2 regions of the Bacillus sp. JJ722 genome follow, and region 1 is predicted to be linked to the other one. Evidence: predicted binding sites of a transcription regulator. Region 1 holds the regulator's gene; the other holds the start of a gene.
What was found. The regulator LexA, encoded in region 1, represses DNA repair genes until DNA is damaged. The targets are predictions, from matches to a motif close to CGAACATATGTTCG.
Positions count from the first base shown of each region.

Region 1 (8,178 bases):
TATTATGGCACAAGCAGTAAAGAGACTATATGGGAATGTTAAATTTGGGATAGGTCCAGTGGTAGAAGATGGTTTTTATTATGATTTTAGATTAGACCACAGTTTAACTAATGCCGATTTATTAAATATTGAAAAAGAGATGGAGAAAATTATTAATGAAAATCTAGAATTCAAAAGAATAGAGGTTTCTTTTGAAGAAGCTGAGCGGCTTTTTGAAAGTAAAGGTGAAATATTTAAGCTAGAAATTTTAAAAAGCATTCCACAAAATGAAAAGATTACACTGTATCAGCAAGGTGAGTTTATTGATCTTTGTCGTGGACCTCATATACCATCTACATCTTATTTAAAAGCGTTCAAGTTAACTCGAGTTTCTGGTGCTTATTGGCGAGGAGATAGTAATAATGAGGTTCTTCAACGAGTATATGGTGTAGCATTCAAAAAGAAAAATGACTTGAATGATTATTTGTATTTCTTAGAGGAAGCAGCTAAACGAGATCATCGTAAATTAGGGAAACAGCTAGAATTATTTATGTTTTCAGAAGAAGCGCCTGGAATGCCATTTTATTTACCAAAAGGACAAATCATTCGAAATGAATTGGAAAGCTTTTCTCGAGAACTGCAAAATAAAGCTTATTATGAAGAGGTTCGAACTCCATTTATGATGAATCAAAGGCTATGGGAAAATTCAGGGCATTGGGATCATTATCATGAGAATATGTACTTTTCTGAAGTGGATTCTATGAACTTTGCTATGAAGCCAATGAACTGTCCTGGTCATATGCTGATTTTTAAAAACAATCTATATTCATATAGAGACTTACCAATTCGTTTTGCTGAATTTGGTCAAGTACATCGGCATGAATTTAGTGGGGCATTAAACGGATTGCTTCGCGTTCGTACTTTTTGCCAGGATGATTCTCACATTTTTGTTCGTGAAGATCAAATCGAAAGTGAAATTAAGCAAGTATTTTATTTAATAGATGAAGTATATCGAACTTTCGGCTTTGATTATGCAGTCGAACTGTCCACTCGTCCAGATGATTCATTAGGTGACGATATCCTCTGGGAAGCTTCTGAATCGGCATTGAAAAAAGTACTTGAGAGTCTTGGTATAGAATATTATCTAAATGAAGGTGATGGAGCATTTTATGGACCGAAAATTGATTTTCATATTAAAGATGCTTTGAGAAGAAGTCATCAATGCGCGACAATTCAGTTGGATTTTCAAATGCCTGAAAAATTTGATTTAACTTATATTAATGAAAATAATGAGAAGGATCGTCCAGTAGTCATACATCGAGCAGTATATGGTTCAATTGATCGTTTCTTAGGAATTCTGATTGAACACTTTGCAGGTGCTTTCCCAGTTTGGATTGCTCCAACACAAGTTCAAATAATTCCTGTATCCAATGTTCATTTGAATTTTTGTTTAGCTGTTCAAAAAGAACTAAAGGAAGTAGGAATAAGAGTAAAAATTGACGAAAGAAATGAGAAGTTAGGTTATAAAATAAGAGAAGCGCAAATAAAAAAAATCCCTTACATGCTAATTCTAGGTGATAATGAAGTAAACGAAGGTACAGTAAATGTTCGAAAATATGGCGAAGATATTTCAACAAGTGTTTCAATAAGTAATTTTAAGGAAACAGTTGCTCAACAAATAAAGAAGCGTAGTATTTAATTAATTTAAAAATAGAAGGCTATCATGTAGCCTTCTATTTTTATGCATTTGGGAGTTAATGGGAGTCGTTTTTATAGATATCTTAATTGTTTTATACATCTATCATTTTACTAAGTTAATAGTCTATACGAAAAGTAGAAGAAATTCATATATTAGTATAAATGGACAAACTCTTTTGAAGAAAAAGATTAATAACTTAAGGTAGGTGTTGTTAGATGACAGTGCAAATACTTATTAATAAATCAATAAATCGAATGGGGTTGGTGCATCCAGTTGTAAAAGATACCGCTGTTGAATTAATTAAAAGAGCATATAAAGAAGGAATTCATGTACTAATGACAAATGGTTATCGAAGCATGGAAGAACAAGCAAAGTTGTACGGAAAAGGAAGGAAGTCGTACGTTTATAAGGGGAGAGACTATGGAGATCCAAAAAGCGCAATCGTTACAAATGCGATGCCGGGAAGTTCAAACCATAATTATGGGTTAGCAATAGACTATGTTCTAGCTAATGAAGATGCAACCGAAGTATATTATACAGTTGATGATAAATTTAAAAGGGTAGCAGCTATTGCAAAAACACTAGGTTTTGCCTGGGGAGGAGATTGGAAATCGTTTAAGGACTATCCTCATCTTGAAATGACGGGTGGCTTAAAAATAGATGATTTGAAAAATGGTAAACGTCCAAATCTTACAGTTACGTTTACACCAACAATTATTAAAGAGGGAGGGAAAATTCCAACTAAAAATGATAACAAGAATATGAAAGTGTACAAACCATCAAATGATGATTTCATAAACGCTACGGCAAGAGTACTTAAACGATTTGAGAATAAAGACGTGCATGGAGATAAGGCTATTAGCTCTATTCATAGAGAGAAGTTGCTGAAGAGGGAGCTTTCATTAGATGATGCTATTGCAATAATATATGTAGCTTTAGATCGAGGGTTAATTAGCCCAAAAGCTACTGAATAATAAATTGAAGGTTTTAATAGTATGCCTTTTAAATGTAAACCGCAATATTGTGATACAATTAACGTGTTTACACTATTGATCAAGCAAAATAGGAGTCGAATATGTATAAATTTATCAGAATAACATCCGAAAAAATTTTTAGTATGTTTATAGCTTTTGTTATCACTGGGATTGTTTATTTACTAATATTAGGGATTTCAGAAGGATTCATGGAACTGGTTGCAACGGGTATCGGTAACATGTTCATTATGGCATGGTTTGGAATAATCATTGTAAGTCCAGCGGTAATCTTTATAGGAATTCCGTTCTCGTTTTTAGCAAACTATATAGGGAGAAAAGTTTCTAAACATCAAGCTGCTATTAGACTCGGCCTTTATATAGTTTTAGCTTTGTTAATTGCTCTTATTACGAATCTGGTGAATGTGCAAGGAATAATAGCAAAGTTTGTATTACCATTAGGATTAGCAAGTGGACTTGGCTTCTGGAGTGGAGAATTGTTGTATAGTAAAATCATAAAGATTTTAAAGGAGAAAAAAATCATAAAATTCTCTATTAATGAACTAAATTAATTTAGTAGATTTTATTTTAATGTATAAAAGGCAAAACTATTTACATTGCAAGCGACTGCAAGTAAATAGTTTTGCCTTTTTCTAACGTACATTATTAATGTATTTCTCTATACAGACCAATTACTTTTCCGAGAATAGATACTCTATCAAGAATAATTGGTTGAAGAGAAGAGTTTTCAGGTTGTAAACGGAAATAGTTATTTTCTTTGAAGAAACGTTTTACAGTCGCTTCGTTATCTTCTGTCATTGCGACAACTATATCACCATTTTGTGCATTCTGCTGCTGGCGAACAATGACGTAATCTCCATCAAATATTCCAGCTTCAATCATACTGTCACCAACAATTTCAAGCATAAATACATGTTGATCGTAACCAGCTAAATGTTCCGGAAGAGGAAAGTATTCTTCTACATTTTCAATCGCTGTAATAGGTTGACCAGCTGTTACTTTACCCAGTAATGGAACATTAACTACTTTTCGCTTTGGAATAAAAGATTCTTCTTCTAATTCTAGAATTTCTATTGCGCGAGGTTTTGTAGGGTCTCTTCGAATTAAACCTTTGGCTTCGAGACGAGCTAAATGTCCGTGTACTGTAGAGCTAGAAGCTAAACCAACCGCTTCTCCTATTTCCCTAACGGAAGGGGGATAACCTTTTGTTCTTACTTCTAGCTTTATAAAGTCAAGAATATCTTGTTGTCGCTTTGATATTTTATTCATTAATACACCCCATTCTCTTTCTATTTATATAAATTATAACATGCAATTTTTGGATAGACAAACATATGTTTGAATGTTTTTGTCGAATTTGAAAATAAAATAGAACATACGCTCTTGACACAAAACAAATGTTCGTATTATAATTCATCTATCAAAACACGAACGAATATTCGTATATTAGAAGGAGACGTATATAATGAGAAACTTTGTTATGAAAAATGCCTTTTCCTTTCTGTTTTTAGGACTTATTGTGATGTTTTCTATAATCTGTATATTTAAATACAGTGCTGATGATTCAGAAAAATATGTTGAAGTAACAATTGTTCAAGGAGATTCCCTGTGGGAAATTGCACAGGAATACAATTATGATAATATGGAAACTACCCAGTTTATATCTCATCTAGAGAAGGTGAATCATATAAATGGTGAATCAATAAAAATTGGAGATGTTATACGTATTCCCGTTAAAGAAGGTAATGAGAAGTTTTTGACAATGAGCACTAATAAAGACTAAGTTGCTTATTTATAAGTTGAGAGGTAGTAATAGCTAATGAAACGAGCGGTTATTTATTGTAGAGTAAGCACTGATAAGGAAGCTCAAGAAAGCTCCTTACATAGACAAGAACAAGAATTAAGAGCTTTAGCTAACGATTTGTCATTGGAAGTTATTCATGTCATTAAGAAACAGGAAAGTGGTTTCCAATTGAACCGTGATGGTGTGTTTGAATTGCTAGAGTGTATAAAGGAACAAAGCGTTAATGTTGTATTGATTCAAGATGAAACAAGGCTTGGAAGAGGGAATGCCAAGATTGCACTATTGCACTTTTTAATGAAAGAAGGTGTGCAACTATTTACATACTCTCATAAAGGAGAAATGGAATTATCTGATGCTGATTCAATGGTTTTGCAAATTGTAGGTATCGTAGAAGAATATCAACGAAAATTACATAATATGAAGATTAGTAGAGGCATGAAGAAAGCTATTGATAATGGTTACCGACCGGAAAAAAACATTAAAAATCAAGATCAATCAAAAGGTCCTGAAAAGAAAACTGTACCAATTGAAGAGATTGTTCGCTTGAGAGAGAACAACTTAACCTTTGCTGATATAGCAGCGACTTTAAGAGGTTTTGGATACAATGTTTCAAAAGCTACAGTTAATAGAAGATATTTGGAGTATATCGATACACTATCTCATCAAGAAGAGAAGTAATACTTGCTACATTGGCTATTTTCTTATAACATGACAATATTAAGATGAAAGTAATAAGGAGCGTTACTAATGTTGTCAAAAGAAAAAATAGCTCGTATTAATGAGCTTGCAAATAAATCGAAATCAGTAGGATTAACGCCTGCTGAAGCAAAAGAACAAACAAAGTTAAGAAGTGAATATTTGCAATCCTTCAGAAAGTCTATGACCAATACAATTGAGCATATGACGATCATCGACCCAGAGGGAAATGATGTAACACCTGATAAATTAAAAAAAATAAAACAAAATAATAAAAGGCTACATTAAGACAAATAATAAAGGATGCTAGTTGATGCATTCTTTTTTTTGAAAAAAGTGTAACATTTTAATTATTAGTGCTTTTTTATATTGTCTTTCTTATATAAGATAGATAATATAAATAAGTACCAATGAACTTATGAAAGGGAGTATATCATTTTGAAAAAAGTAGATGAATTATCCATTAACTCCATACGTACACTGTCAATCGATGCAATTGAAAAAGCAAATTCAGGTCATCCTGGTATGCCAATGGGAGCTGCACCGATGGCTTATACGCTATGGACAAAATATATGAATCACAACCCGAAAAATCCAGATTGGTTTAATAGAGACCGTTTTGTATTATCAGCTGGTCATGGTTCTATGCTCTTGTATAGTCTATTACATCTATCAGGTTATGGTTTAACTATTGAAGATTTAAAAGATTTCCGTCAATGGGGTAGTAAAACACCAGGACATCCTGAGTATAAACACACAGTAGGTGTAGAAGCTACAACAGGTCCTCTAGGACAAGGGATTTCAATGGCTGTAGGTATGGCAATGGCGGAACGTCATTTAGCTGCTACTTATAACCGTGATGAATATAACGTAGTTGATCATTTTACATACACAATTTGTGGTGATGGTGATTTAATGGAAGGTGTTTCTGCGGAAGCATCATCACTAGCAGGACACTTAAAACTTGGTCGTCTTGTTGTTTTATATGATTCTAATGACATTTCATTAGATGGTGATTTAAACCAAGCTTTCAGTGAAAGCATTGAAGAAAGATATAAATCATACGGATGGCAATATATTAAAGTTAATGATGGAAATGATATTGAAGAGCTTTCTAAAGCACTTGAAGAGGCGAAGAAAGATACTGACCGACCTACTATGATTGAAGTGAAGACGGTTATTGGATATGGTTCACCAAATCGTGCAGGTAAATCGGATGCTCATGGTATGCCACTTGGAGCTGAAGAATTAAAATTAACGAAAGAAGCATATAAATGGACTTTCGAGGAAGATTTCCATGTTCCTAATGAAGTGTATGCACATTTTGAATCGGCAGTTGTTGAAGCAGGACAAGAAAAAGAAACCGAATGGAATAAGAAATTTGATGCATATAAAGAACAATATCCTGAGTTAGCACAAGAATTAGTTGACGCTGTTAATAATGTGTTACCTGAAGGATGGGATGCTGAAATCCCTGCATACGAAGAAGGAAGTAGTTTAGCATCTCGTGCTTCTAGTGGTGAAGTATTAAATGGAATTGCCAAAAATCTTCCATCATTCTTTGGTGGATCAGCTGACCTTGCTGGTTCAAATAAAACAATGATTAAAGGTACTGAAGATTTCCTACCAGGTCAATATCAAGGGCGCAATATTTGGTTTGGTGTTCGTGAATTTGCAATGGGTGCTGCCTTAAATGGTATGGCATTACATGGTGGATTGAAAGTGTACGGTGGTACATTCTTTGTATTCTCAGATTACTTACGTCCAGCAATTCGTCTATCAGCATTGATGCAAGTTCCAGTAACATATGTATTCACTCATGATAGTATTGCGGTTGGTGAAGATGGCCCAACTCATGAACCTATTGAACAACTTCCTGCATTGCGCGCAATGCATGGCTTATCTGTCATTCGTCCTGCGGATGGAAATGAAACAGCTGCAGCTTGGAAGCTAGCAATCGAATCAAATGACACTCCAACTGCACTTGTTTTAACAAGACAGAACTTACCTACTTTAGCTCAGTCAGCACAAGATGCATATGACGGTGTTTCTAAAGGGGCTTATACAGTTTCACCTTCTAACAAAGAAGAGGCTGATGCTTTACTATTGGCTTCAGGTTCAGAAGTTTCATTAGCTATTGCTGCTCAAAAGGCATTAGCAAATGAAGGTATTGATGTTTCCGTTGTAAGTATGCCTGCTTGGGATCGTTTCGAAAAGCAGTCTCAAGAGTATAAGGATACTGTACTACCTCCAACAGTAACGAAAAGACTTGCCATCGAAATGGCAGCATCGTTCGGTTGGCATAAATATGTAGGTTTTGAAGGCGATGTTTTATGTATTGATCAATGGGGTGCATCAGCTCCAGGAGAGATTGTAATGGCGAAGTACGGATTTACTACAGAGAATGTTGTTTCTAAAGTAAAAGCGTTATTACAAAAATAATTATAACAATTCAAAAAAATCCTTGTCTTTACTAGACAAGGATTTTTCATAAAAGAAAACAAAAAGTTTTTTGATATCATGTTCATAATGAACTTTCCTAGTTGATTTTAAAAATGGAATTGTAGACTAATAAATTGTCTTTTTGTGTTTAAAGGAAGAGAACGAAAGAGGCAAAGAAACAAAGTATTTCCTCTATTTGTTACTCTCGACAAAACTAGTGGGTTTTTTTTACAGAAATCAGCAATTTCCTTATCATTTCCTTTATATACTTGGTCTAAAAGGGAATGATAGAGATGATAGAGAAAAGAAATTATCAAATCTATTTAATAGATGAGCGAATAGTGGATTATTATATAAGCAGAGAGTGGATGTTTTTTAATTTATTTCAAGACTATGCTCAATCAAAAGGAGAGAATGCCCGTATTCTTGGCAAGCAAATAGAATATATTACGAATAATATCCCTGTTAAAACACTCAAACAAACATTAGAAGAACATTTGTATTATAATAAAAATATATATAATATGAATGGCTTGTATTATGTAATAACAAAGGGGAAAAATCAA
Region 1 is NZ_JBALMO010000145.1:2,326-10,503, reverse strand. It holds gene thrS (threonine--tRNA ligase) at 1-1,678, shown strand, start outside; gene V7014_RS17495 (M15 family metallopeptidase) at 1,894-2,652, shown strand; gene V7014_RS17490 (hypothetical protein) at 2,754-3,221, shown strand; gene lexA (transcriptional repressor LexA) at 3,316-3,939, opposite strand; gene yneA (cell division suppressor protein YneA) at 4,136-4,453, shown strand; gene V7014_RS17475 (YneB family resolvase-like protein) at 4,490-5,152, shown strand; gene V7014_RS17470 (DUF896 domain-containing protein) at 5,222-5,458, shown strand; gene tkt (transketolase) at 5,609-7,612, shown strand; gene sirA (sporulation inhibitor of replication protein SirA) at 7,906-8,178, shown strand, end outside.

Region 2 (8,178 bases), on a different contig from region 1:
AATTGCCATTGTTACCGCCGCAATTTCATCTTCAGTCTGAATAACAGTACCACCTACCGCCGGTAATTTCTTAATTAGGTACTCCATTATTTCTGAAGCCGGTGTGATTGGATATGCTGCCATGAAACGGCAACCTGCTGTTAACGCACCTAACGCGATTGCATCATTTCCAATCATAAATAAACGTTTCTTGCCGTCACCTTTTTCTAATTGTAAGGTACCAACTTGATTACCAAGCTTCTCTATCATATAATCATATCCAGCTTTAATGGCATTTAAGTTCTTTTGAACAACTTGTTCACCTTTACGGCCAAATATTTCATCTACTACTTCTTCAAACACAGAGATGTCAATGCCTAATATGGCACATGATGAACCAACTGCAACCATGTTTTTCATTAATGAAGTCCCTAGTTCTGTTGCTATTTCTGTAAACGGAACACTATACAAGACCGCTTTTGTATCTTCTGGACTTTGTGGTTTACATTTAGTATCTGCAATAATAATACCTTTATCATGCAGTTCTTTGTAATTCACATCAATTGTTTCTTGGTCAAATGCAACAAGAATATCAAGGTCATCTGATACAGATCGTGTTTGTGTTGTACTTACACGAATCTTATTATTCGTATGACCTCCCTTAATACGAGACGAGAAATGTCGATACCCGTATAAGTAGTAACCTAATCGATTGAGAGCTATTGAAAATATTTCACCAGTACTCTCAATACCTTCACCTTGTTGTCCGCCAACTTTCCATGAAAGTTGATTGATCATTGTCTACACCCCTTTAGACACCCTATAAATGAAATTTTACATTAATTAATTTCTAGTGCTTTTCCACTAAAAAACTAGAATAAACTGTAAATTTTTTCAAAATTTAGAAATCTATAAAACCATTCTAGTCTCTAATGATAACGTACTAAACGCTTTCAATTCTAGACCTATAATGGTAAAAAATCAAGCTGCTTTTCTAATGATTAATTGACAAAAATAGGATTCAATCTATTATTTTTTGTAACCTCTATTATAAAACTCTAATCTCATTTTTCATACAATAAAGCTCAATTTCAAGCTTCCATTTTTTACAAATTTTTTCACTTTTGAAAAAAAAGACCTGCATGCAAATGCATACAGATCATTCTTCGTTTCAAACTACGCTCCATAATAATCCCTTATTATCGCGGCTCTACAATCAGTTTGATGGCGGTTCTTTCCTCACCATCAATCAATATATCTGTAAAAGCAGGAATACATATCAAGTCCACTCCACTAGGTGCGACAAATCCTCTTGCAATTGCTACTGCCTTAACGGCTTGATTTAACGCTCCTGCGCCGATTGCTTGAATCTCGGCTGCTCCTCTTTCACGTAGAACACCCGCAAGCGCGCCTGCTACAGAATTGGGATTAGATTTTGCTGAAACTTTTAATATTTCCATTCCTAGCTCCTCCTTGTGCAATTCCTTCTTCATCGTTATATGACGATGTGACAGGTAAATCACTTCCATTGCTACTATATTCAGCATTTGTCCTCGTTATTACTTTAATTACGAAAAACAGTCTCCCGTCTTTTTTTACTCGAAGAAATACTACTTGCTTTTACCACCAATTAAAAAGAAGGCATCCAATTGTGAATGCCTTCTTTACCATCATCCATTATTCATAAAATGGATGGTCATCATTTATTTGTATCGTTTCAATTTTCCTAGCCGATCCTGTTTTTTCATCTATATCGATAAGTACAGCACTTAATTGCGTACGTCCTTCTTTCGGAACAGTAAAACGGGCAGGCATACTATTTAAGAACTTTTGGATAATAGGCTCTCTAGTCATCCCAAGAATGCCATCATATGGCCCTGTCATACCAACATCCGATAAGTACGCTGTACCTTGTGGTAAAATGCGATAATCAGCTGTTTGAACATGTGTATGTGTACCAACAACCGCTGAGACCTTACCATCTAAAAACCAGCCCATTGCCTGTTTCTCACTAGTTGCTTCTGCATGGAAGTCGACAAAGATAATTGGTGTTACCTTACGCGCTTCCTCTACTAGCTTCTCAGCAGCAATAAACGGGCAATCAAGTGGTGGCATAAAGGTTCTCCCTTGTAAATTAATAATAGCCACTTGAATAGCATTCCATCTTATATACGAAATCCCTGATCCCGGCGCTCCTTCTGGAAAATTCGCTGGTCGAACCATATTCTTAGCATTGTCAATAAATTCAAAGATTTCCTTATGATCCCAAACGTGATTACCAAGTGTTACTGCATTTGCTCCCCACTCTAAAAACTGACGATAAATCTTTTCGGTAATACCTCTACCGGCAGCAGCGTTTTCACCATTGATTACAACGATATGTGGTTTATGTTTTTCTTTTAACTTCGACAAATACTCCTGTACCATATCTCTTCCTGGTGAACCTACAACATCACCAATAAACAAAAGTTTCATTTAATTACCCTTTCTACTTCACAAAGCTTTAAATTAATCTGTATGAAATTATAACATATATTATTGTCTCACGCTGATAGCAGTCAAAAGAACTAAACTTACTCTAGAAATACTCAAGAAAAGCGGAAGCGCCCCGTTTTGCTCCGTATCTTCTTTCGCCCTTCGACTGAGATAAAGTGAAACTTTAATCGGTGGGGATTTTCGTCCATCCCCCACCGATTATTAGTTGAACCAATTGGGTTCTAACGGGATAAAGGAAACACGAAGAGCTGATAAGCGATTCGATTGTCTAGCTTCATCGGCCAGCCCCTCATGTCATAAGCCAAATCACTTCGGAAATCAGGATTTCCTGTGTGATTCGTCTTATGCCAGCGGGGCTGAACGGGCCGTTTCAGCATTTCATAGTTGACTTATCGTAGGGAGAATGATGAAGTCCACTAGGAGCTGGGCGCTGGAGCTAGACACAGCGACCAAAAAAGGTAAGCTGTTTATTTTTACAAATAAAACAACTTACCTTCTTTAATCAAGTATTATTTTGCATATTCGACTGCTCGTGTTTCACGAATGACTGTCACTTTAATGTGACCTGGATAATCTAATTCCTTCTCAATTCGTTTTCGAATGTCTCGAGCTAAACGATGCGCTTCTAAGTCATCAATTTGCTCTGGCTTAACCATTATTCGAACTTCACGACCTGCTTGAATAGCAAATGATTTTTCAACACCATCATATGACTCTGAAATTTCTTCTAGTTTCTCTAAACGACGAATATAATTTTCAAGAGTCTCACTTCTCGCCCCTGGTCTTGCAGCTGATAGTGCATCAGCAGCAGCGACAAGTACAGCGATAATAGAAGTTGGTTCTGTATCACCATGATGAGAAGCAATACTGTTAATAACAACAGGATGCTCTTTATATTTTGTCGCAAGTTCTACTCCGATTTCTACGTGGCTTCCTTCCACTTCATGATCAATTGCTTTACCAATATCGTGAAGTAAACCAGCTCTTCTTGCAAGCGTTTCATCTTCTCCAAGCTCGGAAGCTAACAAGCCTGATAGGAATGCAACTTCCATCGAATGTTTTAATACATTTTGACCATAGCTTGTACGGAATTTCAAACGTCCAAGAATTTTAATTAAATCTGGATGTAAACCATGAACACCTACTTCAAATGTAGTTTGTTCACCAATCTCACGAATATGCTCATCCACTTCTCTTCTTGCCTTATCAACCATCTCTTCAATACGTGCCGGATGGATACGACCATCTTGCACGAGTTTCTCAAGTGCCAATCGTGCTGTTTCACGTCTAATTGGATCGAATCCAGATAATATTACTGCTTCAGGCGTGTCATCAATAATTAAATCTATACCAGTAAGCGTTTCTAGCGTTCTAATATTTCGACCTTCTCGACCAATAATACGTCCCTTCATCTCATCATTAGGAAGTGTAACAACAGATACTGTTGTTTCAGCTACATGATCAGCTGCACAACGTTGAATTGCTAGAGAAAGAACTTCTTTTGCTTTCTTATCCGCTTCTTCTTTAGCACGGTTTTCATTTTCTTTAATCATAATAGCAATTTCATGCGAAAGTTCTTTTTCAACGCGGTCTAAGATAATAGCTTTTGCTTCTTCTCTAGTTAAACTAGATATACGTTCTAGCTCTGTTTGTTGCAAACGAACCATCTCGTCCACTTTGCTTTCCTTGTCTTCAATATGCTGTTGTCTTTGGTTAAGAGAATGATCTCTTTTCTCTAAAAGGGATTCACGCTTGTCTAACGTTTCATCTTTACGATCAAGATTCTCTTCTTTTTGCAATAATCGATTTTCTTGTTTTTGTAATTCAGATCTTCGTTCACGAATGTCGCTTTCTGCATCAATACGAAGTTTATGAATCTCATCCTTCGCTTCTAAAAGGGCTTCTTTCTTAAGAGCTTCACTCTCACGTTTCCCATCTTCGATAATACGTTCAGCTTCATTCTTTGCTCCAGCTATTTTATTCTCCGCAATGGATTTACGAACAAAATAACCAACAACTGCACCGACGAACAGAGCAAGCAAAATGGAGATGATGACAACAAAAAGTTCCATCTTTTCACCTCCTCTTGCTATGAATTATTTAATCTTGTCATGTCGGCATGTACATTGTTAAGCAACTTCAATATACAGCACATAGGCTTTTTTTTTACAAATCCTTAATTTGAAAAAATGTAAAATATACATATTAATTGTATAGGTGCAAAATTTGGTTGTCAAGGGTTTGTCCCTGTTCTGCCACGAATTTTCAGACATCACAATACTATTTTGAACTAATTTATATTAGAAATACCACTTGAAACTCTTAATTCCCTGTAAATTAACATTAAATGAAGTTATTACCGATTCCTCACCGTAATATTCACACCATAACAAAGAGCTTCGCAGAGATTATGCGAAGCTCTTTGGGGTATTTATTCATCAATAAATTCCATTTGTTCTGTATCTTCTGGCGCAATATGTTCACCATCTAAATTGTAATGTTCACGAATCTTTTTCATTATCTCTAAACGTAAAGCAGCATTTTCCTTTAAGAATAGCTTCGCGTTTTCTCTACCTTGGCCCAGACGCTCATCATTATATGAATACCAAGCACCGCTCTTTTGAATAATATCAAGATCAGAGCCCATATCAATAATTTCGCCTTCACGTGAAATACCTTCACCATACATGATATCTACTTCTGCCACACGGAACGGTGGTGCTACTTTATTTTTTACTACTTTAATTTTTGTTTTATTACCTACGATATCATTACCTTGCTTCAATTGTTCAGCACGACGGACTTCTAAACGAATTGTTGAGTAGAATTTTAACGCACGCCCCCCCGGAGTTGTCTCTGGGTTACCGAACATTACACCTACTTTTTCACGAATTTGGTTAATGAAGACAGCAATTGTATTTGACTTATTAATAGCTCCAGATAATTTACGAAGAGCTTGTGACATCAAACGGGCTTGAAGACCTACATGTGAGTCACCCATATCGCCTTCAATTTCTGCTTTAGGAACTAAAGCAGCTACAGAGTCAATAACGATAATATCAATTGCTCCACTTCGAACAAGTGCTTCGGCAATCTCTAATGCTTGTTCCCCAGTATCAGGCTGTGATAACAATAATTGATCAATATTAACTCCAAGTTTTTGAGCATAAACAGGGTCTAATGCATGCTCAGCATCAATAAATGCTGCTTGTCCCCCACTAGCCTGTACTTCAGCAATTGCATGTAAAGCAACTGTTGTTTTACCAGAACTTTCTGGACCATATACTTCAATAATTCTTCCTCGAGGATATCCACCTACTCCAAGAGCTACATCCAATGCTAGTGAACCACTAGGAATAGTTGAAACTCTTCGATCTGATTGTTCTCCTAGTTTCATAATAGAACCTTTACCAAATTGTTTTTCAATTTGTTTTAATGCCATTTCTAATGCCGCTTGACGATCACTCACTAAAGTTCCTCCTTTAATTAAAACCCTATAATCTATGAATAAAGCGTGCTGCTTTTATTTATTAGTAACTATAAATACTATATACTTTTTTCTTCTGTTTGACAAGCAAAAAGCGAACATTTATTCGATTATTTTCACGTACTAGTTCTTACCAAAATACTAGCTTTATAGATGTGAAAAAAGCAATTACGTTCTTGTTTGCTTCAAAATTTGGATTTATGTATTTTTAGAGGATAAATGAGATGCTTCATCGAATTCAATACATGAAATAATGATTTATATGGGAAGGAGAATTTCATGTACATCTTCCAAAAAGAATTATCACATACAAGAGAACAATTAATTAACGAGATATCTTCATTATGCTACGCAGAATTCAATGAACAAGTAACAAAAAAAGAATGGTCAATCGCACAAGTTTGCCATCATTTAGTGCTATCAGAATTACTATTTACAAAGGGACTTACTATAGGGCTTAGCAAAAACGAAAATATTCCTGTAAACGAGAAAAAAATCCACACCTTAAAGGATCGGTCATTTAAAGTGGATGCACCCGAAATCGTTCAACCTGAACTGATAAAATTTGAACTTCAGCAAATCTTAGAATTATTGAATGACTCACGTAAAAAGCTAGTAAATGTACTAAGATCCGTCCATGACTCATCTATTTGGGCTGAAAAGTCAGCAAAGCATCCTGTGTTTAAAGAAGTATCATTAGAACAATGGATTGAGATTATCTTCTTACATGAACAAAGACATATTCAACAAATTGAAGAATTAAAGACGAAAATTTATACAGCTAACTAAAACTGATGAATCAAAAAATGAAGAAGGACGTTCGTTTAGCGAACACCTTCTTCATTTATGTTTAGTAATTTAATAGATTTTTTAAGATTAATGAACAACCTTTCTTCATACTTCTTATCTTATTTTGCTCTCGGCTACTGCCAAATTCATACTTGAAAGCTCGTGTCCCATTCTTTACACAAGAAATACCGATAAATACAGTTCCGATTGGATGCCCTTCCAATGGTTCGGGACCAGCAACGCCTGAGAAACTAATGGCAATATCAGCTCCAAGCTTAGCTCGGGCACCATCAGCCATTTCCTTGGCACATTGTTCGCTAACAGCTCCGTATTTCTCTAATGTTTCTTCTTTAACATCTAATAAGCTTACTTTTGCTTCGTTTGAATAACTAACTATTCCGCCTCTAAACACTTGACTTGTCCCAGGAAAACTCGTTAGCTCTTGTTGAAACAATCCACCCGTTAAACTCTCAGCACATGAAATAGTAAGATTCTTAGCTTTTAAACTTTTAACAACTTCTAGCATTAAAGATGAATCATCAACGCCATAGCAATATTGACCCACACGTTCCATAATCTTAGCTTCCACTTCATCAATCATTTGTTTAGCTACTTCGATTAATGCATGCTTAGCTGTTATTCGAAGCGTAACTTCTCCATCAGAAGCTAGGGGTGCAATTGTTGGATTACTTTGAGATTCAAGTAAATCTTCAATTTCAGTTTCTAATTGTGCTTCACCTATACCATAGAATCGTAATACACGAGAATGTATTCTTTCAATATCAGTCATTCTGTCCAACAATGCCTGCGAGCCATAAACAGTAAACATCGGCTCCATTTCTTTTGGTGGTCCTGGCAGTAGCATATAAGTATGTGTAGATGATTCATATACCATTCCTGGAGCCATTCCATGATCATTCGGTAGAACATGAGAATTTTCTAAAACAAGTGCTTGTTTTTTATTGTTTTCTGTAACCGGATATCCCCATTTTTGAAAGTAATTCATGATGGATGATAACGCAACTTCATCCATCACAAGCGGAGTTTGTAGATGTTTAGCGATTGTTTCTTTCGTTAAATCATCTTTCGTTGGTCCTAAACCACCTGTAAAGATAATCAAGTTAGAACGCTCTTCTGCTATTTGGATAGCTTGTTCCAATCGTCCACCGTTATCACCTACAACAGTATGATAAAACACGTTAATACCCATCTCAGCCAACTTTTGTGATAAGAAGCGCGCATTACTATTTAGAATTTGTCCAAGCAACAACTCTGATCCAACCGCGATAATCTCCGCATTCATATTCAATCTCTCCCATAATTACTTCGAATTTTTGAATACCTCTTTGTTTTTCGCAAAATAATCCCAGCCCGACCACACTGTAAAGAACATAGATATCCACAATGCAATTGTAGCAAATGGGAAT
Region 2 is NZ_JBALMO010000006.1:21,460-29,637, forward strand. It holds gene V7014_RS00965 (2-oxoacid:acceptor oxidoreductase subunit alpha) at 1-777, opposite strand, end outside; gene spoVS (stage V sporulation protein SpoVS) at 1,179-1,439, opposite strand; gene V7014_RS00975 (TIGR00282 family metallophosphoesterase) at 1,657-2,454, opposite strand; gene rny (ribonuclease Y) at 2,985-4,547, opposite strand; gene recA (recombinase RecA) at 4,907-5,944, opposite strand; gene V7014_RS00990 (DinB family protein) at 6,242-6,751, shown strand; gene V7014_RS00995 (competence/damage-inducible protein A) at 6,813-8,054, opposite strand; gene pgsA (CDP-diacylglycerol--glycerol-3-phosphate 3-phosphatidyltransferase) at 8,073-8,178, opposite strand, start outside.
Region 2: a site for LexA is predicted at 6,058-6,071, ahead of recA (recombinase RecA). Genes of this name have one in related genera too.